Skermanella rosea: one gene and its partner. The protein of the gene in region 1 interacts with the protein of each later gene in a pairwise test. Links are inferred from orthologs where the notes say so. Each region holds a gene or a part of one and is shown on either strand. Other genes may lie near its edges.

What was found. The genes of interacting proteins can lie anywhere in the genome.
Region 2: the proteins of murG (region 1) and JL101_RS15500 interact in binary tests that used the Escherichia coli proteins (3 or more experiments, as listed by UniProt). The link is inferred for Skermanella rosea from one-to-one orthologs.

What each region holds. Positions count from the first base shown.
Region 1 is NZ_CP086111.1:4,164,221-4,168,454, forward strand. What follows is about bases 1,236-4,234. They hold murG (undecaprenyldiphospho-muramoylpentapeptide beta-N-acetylglucosaminyltransferase), read left to right. Parts: upstream 1,236-2,148; coding sequence 2,149-3,321; downstream 3,322-4,234. Other genes in these bases: ftsW (putative lipid II flippase FtsW), read left to right, coding at 1,236-2,152; murC (UDP-N-acetylmuramate--L-alanine ligase), read left to right, coding at 3,321-4,234. Outside these bases: murD (UDP-N-acetylmuramoyl-L-alanine--D-glutamate ligase), read left to right, coding at 1-1,031; more of ftsW, read left to right, coding at 1,028-1,235. UniProt on the Escherichia coli protein: Cell wall formation. Catalyzes the transfer of a GlcNAc subunit on undecaprenyl-pyrophosphoryl-MurNAc-pentapeptide (lipid intermediate I) to form undecaprenyl-pyrophosphoryl-MurNAc-(pentapeptide)GlcNAc (lipid intermediate II).
Region 2 is NZ_CP086111.1:3,338,735-3,342,190, forward strand. Bases 641-3,456 are described here. They hold JL101_RS15500 (TrmH family RNA methyltransferase), read left to right. Parts: upstream 641-1,503; coding sequence 1,504-2,409; downstream 2,410-3,456. Other genes in these bases: JL101_RS15490 (cell division protein FtsX), read left to right, coding at 641-874; JL101_RS15495 (YdcF family protein), read left to right, coding at 871-1,473; JL101_RS15505 (lysophospholipid acyltransferase family protein), read left to right, coding at 2,446-3,264. Also shown: more of JL101_RS15490, read left to right, coding at 1-640.

The DNA of each region.
Region 1 (4,234 bases):
ACGGCAAATCCACCACGACGGCGCTGATCGGGCACATCCTGGCGCTCGCCGGCCGGAGGATCCAGGTCGGCGGCAATCTCGGCACGCCGGTCCTCAGCTTCGAACCGCTGGGCGAGGACGGCATCTACGTGCTGGAGATGTCGTCATACCAGCTGGAGCTGGTGCCCTCCGTCGGGTTCAACGTCGCGATCCTGCTGAACGTCACGCCCGACCATCTCGACCGCCACGGCGGCATGGACGGCTACGTCGCCGCCAAGCGCCGCATCTTCCAGCACCCGAAGCGCTCGCACACGGCCATCGTCGGCGTGGACGACGCGCATTGCCGGGCCGTGTTCGACGACATGGAGCATACCGTCCCGTGCGCCGTGGTCCCCGTCTCGGCGGAGCGGCCGACCAAGGGGATCTATGTCCTGGACGGCAAGCTGTTCGACGGCGGCGCCGAGCCGGTGATCGACCTGTCAGGGATCGCCGCCCTGCCCGGCCGGCACAACTGGCAGAACGCGGCGGCGGCCTTCGCCGCGGCGCGGGCCTGCAGCGTGCCGCTCGACACCATCCTCGAAGGACTCCGCAGCTTCCCCGGGCTGGCACACCGCCAGCAGCTGGTGGCCGACCGGGACGGCGTCCGGTTCGTCAACGACAGCAAGGCGACCAATGCCGACGCGGCGGCCAAGGCCCTGGCCTGCTACGACCCGATCTACTGGATCATCGGCGGCCAGCCCAAGGAAGGCGGCCTGGACGGGCTTGAACCCTTCATGCCGCGCATCCGCCGCGCCTTCCTGATCGGGCAGGCGGCGGAACAATTCGCCGCGTGGCTCGACGCCCGGGGCGTCGCCTATACCCGGTGCGGGACCCTGGAAACGGCCGCGCCGGCGGCGGCGGCGGCGGCGCGGGCGGAGGCCCTGCCCGGCGCCACCGTTCTGCTGTCGCCGGCCTGCGCCTCGTGGGACCAGTTCAGGAGTTTCGAGCACCGCGGCGAGGTTTTCGCGGCCCTGGTCAACGATTCGTTGGTGAAGAAGGAAATCGCGGGATGACCGCTTTCGCCCGGACCGACCATTCCATATTCGGCAAGTGGTGGTGGACGGTGGATCGCTGGACGCTGGCGGTGGTGGCGGTCCTGATGGGACTCGGCATCGTGCTGGTCCAGGCGGCCAGCCCCGCGGTGGCCGAGCGCATCGGGCTGGACAATTTCCACTTCGTCCAGCGCCATATCCTGATGCTGGTGCCGGCCTGCATGGTGATGGTCGGCGTGTCGCTGCTGAGCCTGCGCGGGGTCCGGCGGACGGCCGTGGTCGCCTTCGTCCTCTTCACCATCCTGCTGGCGCTCACCATGGTCATCGGCTTCGAGATCAAGGGTGCGCGCCGCTGGATCCATATCCCCGGTCTGTCGATCCAGCCGTCGGAGTTCGTCAAGCCGGCCTTCGCCGTGGTCGCCGCCTGGCTGTTCGCCCACGGCAAGACCAGCGAGCGGTTCCCCGGGGCGACCATCTCCATCATGCTGTACCTGATGATCGTCGGGTTGCTGATGATGCAGCCGGACCTGGGCATGACCTTCGTCGTCTCGGTGGTGTGGTTCTGCCAGTTCTTCCTGGCGGGGCTGCCGATCGTCCTGGTCGCCATCCTGGGCGTGCTCGGCATCACCGGCCTGGTCGGCGCCTACATGCTGTTCCCGCACGTGTCGAGCCGCATCGACCGCTTCCTCGACCCGGCGGCGGGCGACAACTACCAGGTGACCCGGTCGCTGGAGGCGTTCCAGAACGGCGGCGCCTTCGGCACCGGCCCCGGCCAGGGCAGCATCAAGATGATGCTGCCCGACGCCCATGCCGACTTCATCTTCGCGGTCGCCGGCGAGGAGCTGGGCCTGTTCTGGTGCCTGGTCCTGATCACGCTGTTCGCCTTCATCGTGATCCGCGGCTTCCTGCGGGTGATGCGCGACGACAACCTGTTCGTCGTCCTGGCGGTCACCGGGCTGCTGACCCAGTTCGGGCTCCAAGCCTGGATCAACATGGCGTCCAGCCTGCACATGATGCCGACCAAGGGCATGACCCTGCCCTTCATCAGCTACGGCGGGTCGTCCCTGCTGGCGCTGGGCTTCGGCATGGGCATGGTGCTGGCGCTGACCCGCAAGCGCTTCGGCGGAGGAGACGGGACATGACGCCCACCGAGACCCAAGGCCCCGTCGTCCTGGCCGCGGGCGGCACCGGCGGGCACATGTTCCCGGCGGAGGCGCTGGCCCGCGAGCTGCTGGCGCGCGGCCACCGGGTGGTGCTGGTCACCGACCGGCGCGGCAAGGCGTTCGGCGATGCCCTGCCGGAGGTCGAGGTCCACCGCATCCGCGCGTCGAGCTTCGGCAGCGGCATGATGGGCAAGCTGCGCGGCGCCGTCGAACTGTGCCTGGGGGCACTCCAGGCGCGGCGCCTGATCGCGGCCCTGCGGCCGTCCGTCGTGGTGGGCTTCGGCGGATACCCGTCGGTCCCGACGGTGCTGATGGCCCAGCGGGCGGGCGTGCCGACCGTGCTTCACGAACAGAACGCGGTGCTCGGCCGGGCGAACCGGATGCTGGCGTCGGGCGCCGCCCGGATCGCCACCTCCTTCGCCACCGTGTCGGCGGTCAAGCCGGCGGACCGGTCGAAGCTGGTGGTGACCGGCAACCCCGTGCGCCCGGGCGTCACGGCGATGCGCGACCTGCCCTATCCGGCGCTGGAGCCGGGCGGCGAGCTTCGGCTGCTGGTGGTCGGCGGCAGCCAGGGGGCTCGGATCTTCAGCGAGATCGTGCCGGAAGCCCTGGCGCTGCTGCCCGGCATGCTGCGGGGGCGCATCCGCATCGCCCAGCAGTGCCGGCCGGAGGACCTGGAGGCGGCGAAGGCCGCATTCGCCAGGGCCGGGATCGATGCCGAGCTGTCCAGCTTCTTCCGCGACGTGCCCGACCGGCTGGCAGCCTGCCATCTGGCCATCTGCCGCTCGGGCGCCTCGACCGTCGCCGAGCTGGCCGTGGCCGGCCGGCCGGCCGTGCTGGTGCCCTACCCGTTCGCCATGGACGACCACCAGACCGCCAACGCGCAGGCCGTCGCCGATGCCGGCGGCGCCTGGCTGATGCCCCAGCCGGCCTTCACGCCGAAGGCGCTGGCCGATCGGCTGGAAGCCCTGCTCGACCTGCCCGCCACCCTGGCCAAGGCGGCCGAGGCGGCCCGCGCGCGCGGTGCCGCCGACGCGGCCTCGCTCCTGGCCGACATCGTCACCGGCGCCGCCAAGGGCGCCGCATCACCCCAAAGCGACCGGCCGAAGGCCGGCGCGGACCGTTACTCCACCGAGGCCGCCGAATAATGAGAGCCCTGCCCCTGTCCATCGGGACGATCCACTTCGTCGGTATCGGCGGGATCGGCATGAGCGGCATCGCCGAGGTGCTGCGGAACCTGGGCTATTCCGTCCGCGGGTCCGACATCGCCGACAGCGCCAACGTCAAGCGCCTGCGCGCCCTGGGGATCCCGGTCGAGATCGGCCATCGCGGCGAGAACCTGGCCGACGCCTCGGTCGTGGTGATCTCCTCCGCGGTCAAGAAGGACAATCCCGAGGTCGTCGCGGCCCGCACCGCCCTGATCCCGGTGGTCCGCCGGGCCGAGATGCTGGGCGAGCTGATGCGGCTTAAATGGTCGATCGCGATCGGCGGCACGCACGGCAAGACCACGACCACCAGCATGGTCGGCACCCTGCTGGAAGGCGCCGGGCTGGACCCGACCGTGATCAACGGCGGCATCATCAACGCCTACGGCACCAACACCCGCCTGGGCGCCGGCGACTGGATGGTGGTCGAGGCGGACGAGAGCGACGGCACCTTCACCAAGCTGCCGGCGCTGATCACCGTCGTGACCAATATCGACCCGGAGCACCTGGACCATTACGGCACCTTCGACGGCGTGCGCTCCGCCTTCGACAGCTTCGTGCAGAACATCCCGTTCTACGGCTTCGCGGCGCTGTGCATCGACCATCCCGAGGTGCAGGCGATGATCCCGCGCGTCGCCGACCGCCGGATCGTGACCTACGGCTTCAGCCCGCAGGCCGACGTGCGCGCGGTGGACGTGGTGACCGGGACCGACGGCGCCCGCTTCGACGTGGCGCTCAGCGATCGCGTCGCCGGGGAGCCGCGCGTGATCGAGGACATTCACCTGCCGATGTTCGGACTGCACAACGTGCAGAACAGCCTGGCCGCCATCGCGGTCGGCAACGAGATGGGCATCGA
Region 2 (3,456 bases), 830 kb from region 1 along the record:
CACCCACTACGATCTGCCGCTTCAACGCGACGTGACGGGACGGTTCCTGCCCTGGATCATCGCCCTGATGGTCTACTTGGCGATCCTCGCGATGGCCGGGTCCATGGTGCTGTCCGACATGGCGCAGCGCTGGGACCGCGGCCTTGCCGGAACCCTGACCGTTCAGGTGCCGCCGCTGCCCGAGGGAACGCCGACGCTGGACCAGCGCGTCCAATCCGCGCTGGGCGTGCTTCGCGCCACGCCGGGGATCGCCAGGGCCGATGCCCTGCCCCGCCAGGATCTCCAGGGACTGCTGGAGCCGTGGCTGGGCACCGGCGCGCTGAACGCCGACCTGCCCGTGCCGGCCATGATCGACGTGGCCCTGGCCGGCGGCAGGATCGACATGAACGGCCTTGCCCAGCGGCTCCGGGCGGCGGTGCCGGGATCCCAGCTGGACGACCACGCGGCGTGGCTGAAGGACCTGCTCGCGATCGCCCGGGCGGTCGAGGCGGTGGCCCTGGGGATACTCGCGCTGGTCGGCGGCGCCGCGGTCGCGACGGTGATCTTCGTCTCCCGCGCCGGCCTCGCGATCCACGGGCAGGTGGTCGAGCTGCTGCATGTCATGGGAGCGCCCGACCGCTATGTCGCCCGGCAGTTCCAGAGCCATGTGCTGGGGCTCGCGATCCGCGGCGGGGTCATCGGGACGGTGCTGGCGGCGGCGACCCTGATCGCCCTGAAGCGGGCCGGAGGGGAGTATGCGGCCGGCCTGATGCCCGACATGGCGCTGAACCAGCTTCAGTTGGTGTCCCTGGCCGCCGTCCCGGCGATCGCGGCCGTCCTGGCCGCGGTGACCGCCCGGATCACCGTCATGCGCGCCCTGGCGCGGATGCCGTGATCCTGGCGCAGCGCGTCGCGCGCGTGCTGCTGCCGCCGGCCGTGTTGCTGGGTCTGGCCCTTGTCTGCTGGCTCGGCGGGCTGGTCTGGTTCGCCCAGACCATCCCGCGGGAGGACGGCTGGGCGGACCGCGCGACCGACGCCATCGTCGTCCTGACCGGCGGCAGCGAGCGGATCAGCACAGGGGTCCAACTCCTCTCCCGCGGCCTGGGGCGGACCCTGTTCGTGTCCGGCGTCCACCAGGGCGTCGACCTGCGGGACATGCTGAAGGCATCCAAGCTGGAGCCGAGCACCCTGGAATGCTGCATCGTGCTGGGCTACGAAGCCGGCGATACCGTCGGCAACGCCGCGGAGACGGCGGCCTGGATGCGGAGCCGGCATTACGAATCGCTGCGCCTCGTGACGTCGAACTACCATATGCGGCGCAGCCTGCTGGAGTTCGGCATGGCGATGCCCCGGGTGGACGTGGTACCGCATCCCGTCGCTCCCGACGCGGTCAAGCTGGCGGACTGGTGGCGCTGGCCGGGAACGCTGGCGCTGATCGTCAACGAATACAACAAGTACCTGTTCGCCCTGGCGCGCTACACGCTGTCGTCCTGATGCCGAGTCCCGGCAGGAATGATCGGAACCATGCCCAAACCACCCCGCCCCCGTCCCCAGCCCGGCAAGGGCGTCCCCCGGTTCAAGGCGGCGGGCCGCCGCCCTCCCGGCAGGCCCGCTCCCGAGCTGACGGACCGCCCGGAACGGCCCGAACCGCCGCAGGAGAAGCTGCTTCGGATCACCGGCCTTCCGGCGGTTTCCGCGCTGTTCCAGCGCAACGGCCGGCTGGTCGAGCGCCTGTTCTTCGACGAGCGGAACGCCGGGGCGGTCGCCGCCTTCTGCCGCGACCTCGCGAAGGCGCGCAAACCCTACCGGCAAGTCGATACCGACGAGCTGGCGCGGGTCGCGGGAACCGTCCTGCACGGCGGCGTCGTGGCGGTGACCCGGCCCCGGCCCGTGCCTGCGTTCGATCCGGCCGAAGCCTCCCGCTGGGCCGCGGAGGGCAAGCCGCTGCTGCTGCTGGACGGCATCGGCAACCCGCACAACCTGGGCGCCATCGTGCGGACGGCGGCCTTCTTCGGGCTGGAACGGATCGTCATATCCGACCATCCCGCGCAGGCCGGCCCATCGGAAGCGAGCTATCGGGTCGCCGAGGGCGGCATGGAGCATGTCAGGCTCTACCGCGCGACCGGATTCGCGCGGGTGCTGAGGCAGCTGGCGTCCAGCTACCGGGTGCTGGGAACCGCGCTGGGACGCGGGGAGCCGCTGGACCAGCCCGCCGACCGCCGGCCCACGGCCATCGTGCTCGGCAACGAGGAGGACGGACTGGGGCGAGAAACCCTGGACGCCTGCGAGGGAGTCGTGACCCTGGCGGGATCGGGCCGGGTCCAGTCGCTCAACGTCGCGGCCACCGCGGCGATCCTGATCCACGAACTGACCAGGGCGCGACCCTCCGGCCGCCAAGCCGGACTGGCGTCCGGCGCCCGGGCGCGCTAGAAGGGACGCCACGCCGGGCGACCGGCGCATCCGACCGTGCGAGATACCTCCATCCAGAAGGCCTTGTCCAAGACGCCCATGACCGTCACCCGTTCGCTCCTGTTCAATATCGCGTTCTTCACCTGGACGACGGTGTGCTGCTTCGGCCTGCTGTGGATGCTGCTGCTTCCGCGCCGGCAGATGGTGCATGTGGTGGAGTGGTATCTGCGTACCGTCTATTTCCTGGAACGCGCGATCCTGGGGCTCGATTACGAGGTGCGCGGTCTGGAGAACGTCCCGCGGAACGGTTCCTACATTCTGGCGGCCAAGCACCAGTCCGCCTGGGAGACGATGAAGCTCCACCTGCTGATCGACGACCCGGCGATCATCCTGAAGCGCGAGCTGCTGTTCCTTCCGATCTGGGGCTGGTACGCCGCAAAGGCTCGGATGATCGCGGTCGACCGGAGTGCGCGCGGCAGGGCCATCGGGTCGATGATCGAGGGCGCTGCCCGGGTTAAGTCCGAAGGGCGGCCGATCGTCATTTTTCCCCAGGGAACCCGGACGGCCGTCGGACGTTACCTGCCCTACCGGGTCGGAGTCGCGGTGCTCTACAAGGAACTGGACCTGCCCATCGTGCCCATGGCGTTGAATTCCGGCGTCTATTGGGGCCGACGCAGTTTCCGGAAGCGGAGCGGCCGGGTCCTGGTGGAGTTCCTTCCGCCGATCGAGCCGGGACTGGGACGGGACGCGGCGCTGGCGGAACTGGAAACCAGGCTGGAGGCGGCGACCGATCGGCTGGTGGTGGAAGCGGGCGGCCCGCCTACGGAGAAGCCGGCCAAGCAGGTGCCCCAAGGAGCGCCGGCAGCAGTGCCCTGACTTTTTTCACCCTGTGGAAAACTCTGTGGATGTGCGCGTTGGCGTTGCACCGCGAAGAGGCTCGCTTGCAATACCGGCCGATTGTCCGGATTACGGCGAATATAAGAACATAACAGGAACAAGGCCGGCTTGACCAGGGCGGGCAAAGACACCAATTCTCCGGATAAGCCTCAAGAGATCCACGAAAATCCT